2 regions of the Pseudomonas sp. JDS28PS106 genome follow, and region 1 is predicted to be linked to the other one. Evidence: predicted binding sites of a transcription regulator. Region 1 holds the regulator's gene; the other holds the start of a gene.
What was found. Region 1 encodes sigma-54, which starts transcription at its own class of promoters, with help from an activator protein. Its sites were predicted from a motif close to ANTGGCATNNANNTTGCTNT; they were not measured.

Region 1 (3,317 bases):
TACGCGGCCCAGGATCGTATCGTCCTGATCGACAAGGCCAAGGTGATCAACGACGGCAATACGTCCGAAGGCGAGAAAATCGTCTACGACACGGTTCGTCAGATCGTCAGCGCCGGCCGCGCCAGTGGCACCAAGGTGACTGCGCCGCGTCCGCGTATCGACATGGTCATCCAGCCTAAGAAAAAATCCGAACAACCGCAGAAGGCCCAGTAAATGGCGACGCTTAAAGCCCAGCATCTGGCCAAGAGCTACAAGAGCCGCCAGGTCGTGCGCGATGTGAGCCTGTCCATCGAAAGCGGTCAGATCGTCGGCCTGCTCGGCCCCAACGGCGCCGGCAAGACCACCTGCTTCTACATGATCGTCGGACTGGTGCAGGCGGATCAGGGCCGCGTCCTGATCGACGACCTGGACGTCAGTCATCAGCCCATGCACGGCCGCGCTCGCGCCGGCATTGGCTATCTGCCTCAGGAAGCCTCCATCTTCCGCAAGCTGTCGGTGGCGGACAACATCATGGCGATTCTCGAGACCCGCAAGGAGCTCGATACCGCCGCGCGCCGCAAGGAGCTGGAAAGCCTGTTGCAGGAATTCCACATCACGCACATCCGCGACAACCTCGGCATGAGCCTGTCCGGCGGCGAGCGTCGCCGGGTCGAGATCGCGCGGGCGCTGGCTACCGCACCAAAATTCATCCTGCTGGACGAACCGTTCGCGGGCGTCGATCCGATCTCGGTCGGCGACATCAAACAGATCATCCACCACCTCAAGGCCAAGGGGATCGGCGTGCTGATCACCGACCACAACGTCCGTGAAACCCTGGATATCTGCGAAACCGCCTACATCGTCAACGACGGACAGCTGATCGCCGAAGGCAATGCCGAAACCATTCTGGCCAACCAGCTGGTGAAAGAGGTTTACCTCGGCCACGAATTCCGTCTGTAACAGCTCTGGAGTGCCCTTCTCGCTTGAGGGGCTTGACAACTTTTTATTTGTCACGACGCTCTAGGCAAAGCTTTAGGTTTCAGGCATATAATTTGCTTGTGATGGCGCTTCGGCGCTCTGTAGTGGATGGCGCATGTGCGCCGGCGAATAAGGTGTTAAGCCCCTGCCATGAAACCATCGCTAGTCTTGAGAATGGGCCAGCAGCTGACGATGACGCCTCAGCTGCAACAGGCCATCCGCTTGCTCCAGCTGTCGACTCTGGATCTCCAGCAGGAAATCCAGGAGGCGCTGGAATCCAACCCTATGCTGGAACGCCAGGAAGAAGGCGACGATTTCGATACGTCCGATCCACTGGCCGACAATATCGAGCAGGCGCCCGCCGCGGAAATTCCCGAGCCGACCTTCCAGGAGTCCACGACGTCCACCGTGGACAACCTCGAAGACGGTGAATGGAGCGAGCGCATTCCCAACGAGCTGCCGGTCGATACCGCCTGGGAAGACGTCTACCAGACCAGCGCCAGCAGCCTGCCCGGCAACGATGATGACGAGTGGGATTTCACGACCCGCACCTCGGCGGGCGAAAGCCTGCAGAGCCATCTGCTGTGGCAGCTCAACGTCGCGCCCATGTCCGACAAGGACCGGCTGATCGCCGTCACGCTCATCGACTGCATCAATAACCAGGGCTATCTGGACGAAACACTGGATGAAATCGTCGAGTCGTTCGATCCGGAACTGGATGTCGAGCTCGATGAAGTCGAAGCCGTCCTGCATCGCATTCAGCAGTTCGAGCCGGCCGGCATTGGCGCGCGCAATCTGGGCGAGTGCCTGTTGCTGCAACTGCGTCAGCTCCCTGCCAAGACTCGCTGGCTGGCCGAAGCCCAGCGCCTGGTCACCGACTTCATCGATCTTCTGGGCAGTCGCGACTATTCACAGCTGATGCGGCGCATGAAGCTCAAGGAAGACGAGCTTCGCCAGGTCATCGAGCTGGTCCAGAGCCTCAACCCGCGGCCCGGCTCGCAGATCGAGTCGACCGAACCCGAGTACGTCATTCCTGACGTGATCGTGCGCAAGGACAACGAGCGCTGGCTGGTGGAGCTCAATCAGGAGTCGGTGCCCCGGCTGCGAGTCAATCCTCAGTACGCAGGCTTCGTCCGTCGTGCCGACACCAGCGCCGACAACACTTTCATGCGCAATCAGTTGCAGGAGGCTCGCTGGTTCATCAAGAGCCTGCAAAGCCGCAACGAAACTCTCATGAAAGTCGCGACCCAGATCGTCGAGCACCAGCGCGGCTTCCTGGAGTACGGCGATGAAGCCATGAAACCGCTGGTTCTGCATGACATCGCCGAAGCGGTAGGCATGCACGAGTCGACGATTTCGCGCGTCACCACCCAGAAATTCATGCACACGCCCCGGGGCATTTACGAGCTGAAATACTTCTTCTCCAGCCACGTAAGCACTTCCGAGGGAGGCGAATGCTCATCCACGGCGATCCGCGCGATCATCAAGAAACTGGTTGCCGCTGAAAATCAGAAAAAGCCGTTGAGTGATAGCAAGATCGCTGGTTTACTGGAGGCACAAGGCATTCAAGTAGCCCGCCGCACAGTCGCCAAATACCGCGAATCCCTCGGGATCGCACCGTCCAGCGAGCGAAAGCGACTGATGTGATGCAGGCCGCGCCACAGCGTTCCAGCGGCGGGTTCTTCCCGCCTCTATATGCACTGGCAAAGGAGAAAGCTGTATGCAAGTCAACATCAGTGGACACCAACTGGAAGTGACCCAGCCTCTGCGAGAGTACATGGAGCTCAAGCTCCGCAAGCTCGAAGGACATTTCGACAAGATTACCAACGTTCAGGTCATCATGACGGTCGAGAAGCTGAAGCAGAAGGTGGAAGCCACCCTGCACATCCCAGGTGGAGAAGTCGTTGCCAATGCCGAGCACGACGACATGTATGCAGCCATCGACCTGCTGACAGACAAGCTGGACAGACAATTGCTCAAGCATAAGGAAAAGCAGCAGAACATCCTCAAAGGTGCGACCGCTCGCTGACACTACTATTCACATGATCCGACTTGAAAACATACTGACCCCCGGCCGTTCCCTGGTGAACGTGCCGGGAGGCAGCAAAAAGCGTGTCCTCGAAACCATTGCCAACCTGATCGGGCGCGAAGTGCCGGACATGGATTCGCAAACGGTATTCGAAAGCCTCGTAGCCCGTGAAAAGCTCGGTTCCACCGGGTTTGGCAACGGTATCGCCATTCCCCATTGCCGCCTGCCTGACTGCGCCGCACCGGTCAGTGCGGTGATACATCTCGATGCTCCTGTTGAATTCGACGCCATCGATGGAGCGCCGGTCGACCTTCTGTTCGTGCTGCTGGTC
Region 2 (3,317 bases), on a different contig from region 1:
GGGGCAGGATCAGGCTTGCCGGATCGGCCGGCAGCGCAATGCCGTTCTGGGCATATTGCAGCAGGGTGTCGTAATAGCTGTTGTCGCCGACCAGCACCGCGCCCAGCACGCGCTTGCCGTCCGCCGATACCACCAGGCGGCGATAGCTGGAGGTGGCTTCGTCGATGTAGCGATAGCTGACCGCGCCGGCCAACGCGCCATGGGCATCGCCGATGGAGCCGACGTCGACGCCCAGCAGCTTGAGCTTGGTGGACATGTCGGCGCCGAAGAAGGGTTGCGCATCTTGCCCGCACAGCTGGGCGGCGACGCCGCGCGCCATCTGGTAACCGGGAGCGACCAGCCCGAACACGCTGCCGTTCCAGGCTGCGCACTCGCCGATGGCATAGATATCGGGGTCGCTGGTGCGGCAATGTTCGTCGATGGCGATGCCGCCGCGTGGGCCGAGTTCCAGTTCACTCTGGCGCGCCAACGCATCCTGGGGACGAATGCCGGCGGAAAACACGATCAGGTCGGTTTCCAGGAACTCGTCGTTGGCGAAGTTCATGCGATAGCGGTATTCGCGCCCATCGCTGATCGATTGGGTGGCGCGAGACAAATGCACGCCCACACCCAGCGCTTCGATACGGGCCTTGAGGGCCGCGCCGCCCGGCTCGTCGAGCTGGACCGGCATCAGGCGCGGGGCGAATTCCACGACGTGCGCTTCCAGTCCCAGCGATTTGAGGGCGTTGGCCGCTTCCAGTCCCAGCAGCCCGCCGCCGACCACCACGCCACGCCGCGCGCGGGTGGCCGCGCGGCGAATGTCATCCAGGTCTTCGAGAGTGCGATACACCAGCCGCGAATTGCCCTCGGCGCCTTCGATGGGCGGCACGAAGGGATAAGAACCGGTCGCCAGCACCAGCTTGTCGTAGGCGAAGCAGCCCTGAGCGGTGATGATTTCCCGCCGGCCGCGATCGATTTCCAGAACGGGCACGCCCAGATGCAGGCTCAGCCCAGGCTGCTCGTAGAGCGACATCTCGCTCATCGCCAGGGACTCGGCATCGCGTCCGGTAAAGTATTCGGACAGATGCACGCGGTCATAGGCGCGTTGCGCCTCTTCACCAAAGACGTGAATGCGGTAGCGCTGCAACGCTCCGCCGGCGATCAGTTGCTCGACACAATGGTGACCGACCATGCCATTGCCGACGACGATCAGGGTTTGCAGTTCGTTGTGGGGGAAGACTGTGGTGTTCATAGCAAGTCCCGGCCGAGGCCCATCAGGTTTTCGTGGAGCAAAAAAAAGGCGCCCGGAACCTTTCGGTTCCAGGCGCCTTTGCCTGTTCTCTTATATAGGGTGGCTGCAAATCGAGCGTCGTTGCCCGGTGCGGCCTTTGCCTGAGTAATGCAGAGCCTGTGCCAGCTTGCGATCATCTGGCTGCAGGGCTTGTGTGCCGGGGGTCGCAGGCCGATCGACGAGCGTTGGCAGGTTCGGGCACGCGGCGCTGTCTTGCCTTGGATTGGTGCGTATGCACCGATTACGCTTTAATGCCGTGCACGCTGCAGGAGCCAATAGGCGGCATCCTATAGCCGCGTGCCTACGATCAACCAGGCCGTTTTCCATGATCTCCATCTCTGAAGTCACGTCTACCGACATCCCTCAGACCCTCGATTTCGTCATGCGCGCCCGCGCCGAAATCTTTCCCATGCTCGACCCGCGCGCCGTGCCGAGCGATCTGGCCCGGTTCGAACAGGTTTACCTGTCAGGGCAGGGCGGTCGGTTTCTGATTGCCAAGGAGGGCGAGCGGATCGTCGCGGCCATCGGCTATCTGCCGTACGACCATCGCTTCCCACAGCTGGATTATCGGGGCAGGCGCACGGTTGAAATCGTGCGGCTGTTCGTCGCTCACGATCACCGGGGCGCAGGATTGGCGGGGCAGTTGTATGACGCGCTCAGGCGGCAGGCGCTGGAAGACAGGGTCGAGGCGCTCTATCTGCATACGCACCCGTTCCTGCCAGGCGCGATCGGCTTCTGGCAGAAACAGGGGTTCGGGATCGTCGACGTCGAATCCGACCCGGTCTGGCAGACCACGCACATGCAGTGCGTGCTCTGCTGACAGGAGTCAGCGCGGGGTGCGCTGGCGGGCGGTCTTGAGCAAGTCCTGCGGCGTGATATGCCCGACCACCGGCGCCGACGCGCTGCCCGGCAGCGGCAGGTCCAGAATGTGGCCCTTCATCTTGCCGACCACATGCATTTCGCAAGGCTTGCAGTCGAACTTGAGGGTCAGCACTTCATCACCCTGGATAAGCTGCATTGGCGCCACTTTGGTCCGCACGCCGGTCACGCCCTTGGCCTGCTTGGGGCACAGGTTGAACGAGAAACGCAGGCAGTGCTTGGTGATCATGACCGGCACTTCGCCGGTCTCCTGGTGCGCCTCGTAGGCCGCGTCGATCAACTGCACGCCATGGCGATGGTAGAAGTCCCGCGCTTTCTGGTTATAGACGTTGGCCAGAAACGACAGGTGCGACTCGGGATAGACCGGCGGCGGTGTGGTTTCAGCCTTGCGGCCGCCCCGCGGGTGCGCGGCGATACGAGCCTCGGTCAGCGCTTCCACGGCATCACGGCGCAGGGCCTTGAGCTGTGAATTGGGGATGAAGAACGCCTGCGGCGCATCCAGCTTCACATCGTGGGCGTGATAAATGGTGGTCCCCAGCTGAGTCAGCAGGTCGCGCAACTGATCCAACGCCTGCTCGGGCTTGTTGGCGGCACCGAACGGACCTTCCAGCTGCACGGCAACGCTCACGCCTTCCTCGCTGGTCGCGGTCAGGCTCAGGCGGTCTTCGCGCAGCACGGCATGCCACTGGATACCGATGCGGCGTTCGGCGGACGTGCGCAACAGCGCCTGCTGCCAATTGTGATCCAGGTTACGGTTCAGCGGATGGTTGGGGCGCAGGCGCGACAGCGCGGCCGGCATCTCGTTGGGCTCGACCCTGTAGCGCCAGCGCTTCTCGCCGTCTTCTTCGAATTCGCCCTTGAGTTCGGCGACGTTGGCCCGGAAGCCGACGACTTCACGCTTGATCAGCACGTTGAGGCCGTCGCCGTTGGACAACGGCTCGTGGGTCACGGCAATCAGATCGCGCTTGCCCAGCTTCTCGACGCTGCCCACCGGCAGGCCGGTGAACGTCGGAGTATCGAAGGCGCCGATGTCGATTTTGCGTTCACTGACGAAATAGTCGGTGCTGCCGCGGTGAAAGGTCTTTTCCGGGTCCGGTACGAAGAAATGCGCGGTGCGGCCGCTGGAAGCACGGGCCAGATCCGGACGATCTTCCAGAATTTCGTCGAG

Region 2: nirB (nitrite reductase large subunit NirB) is a predicted target of sigma-54. The motif match lies at 1,378-1,397, and genes of this name have one in related genera.

What each region holds. Positions count from the first base shown of each region.
Region 1 is NZ_JBAJGT010000005.1:179,220-182,536, forward strand. It holds gene lptA (lipopolysaccharide transport periplasmic protein LptA) at 1-213, shown strand, start outside; gene lptB (LPS export ABC transporter ATP-binding protein) at 214-939, shown strand; gene TRP66_RS10155 (RNA polymerase factor sigma-54) at 1,108-2,604, shown strand; gene hpf (ribosome hibernation-promoting factor, HPF/YfiA family) at 2,678-2,986, shown strand; gene ptsN (PTS IIA-like nitrogen regulatory protein PtsN) at 3,000-3,317, shown strand, end outside.
Region 2 is NZ_JBAJGT010000001.1:515,212-518,528, reverse strand. It holds gene nirB (nitrite reductase large subunit NirB) at 1-1,231, opposite strand, end outside; gene TRP66_RS02195 (GNAT family N-acetyltransferase) at 1,596-2,090, shown strand; gene TRP66_RS02190 (peptidase U32 family protein) at 2,097-3,317, opposite strand, start outside.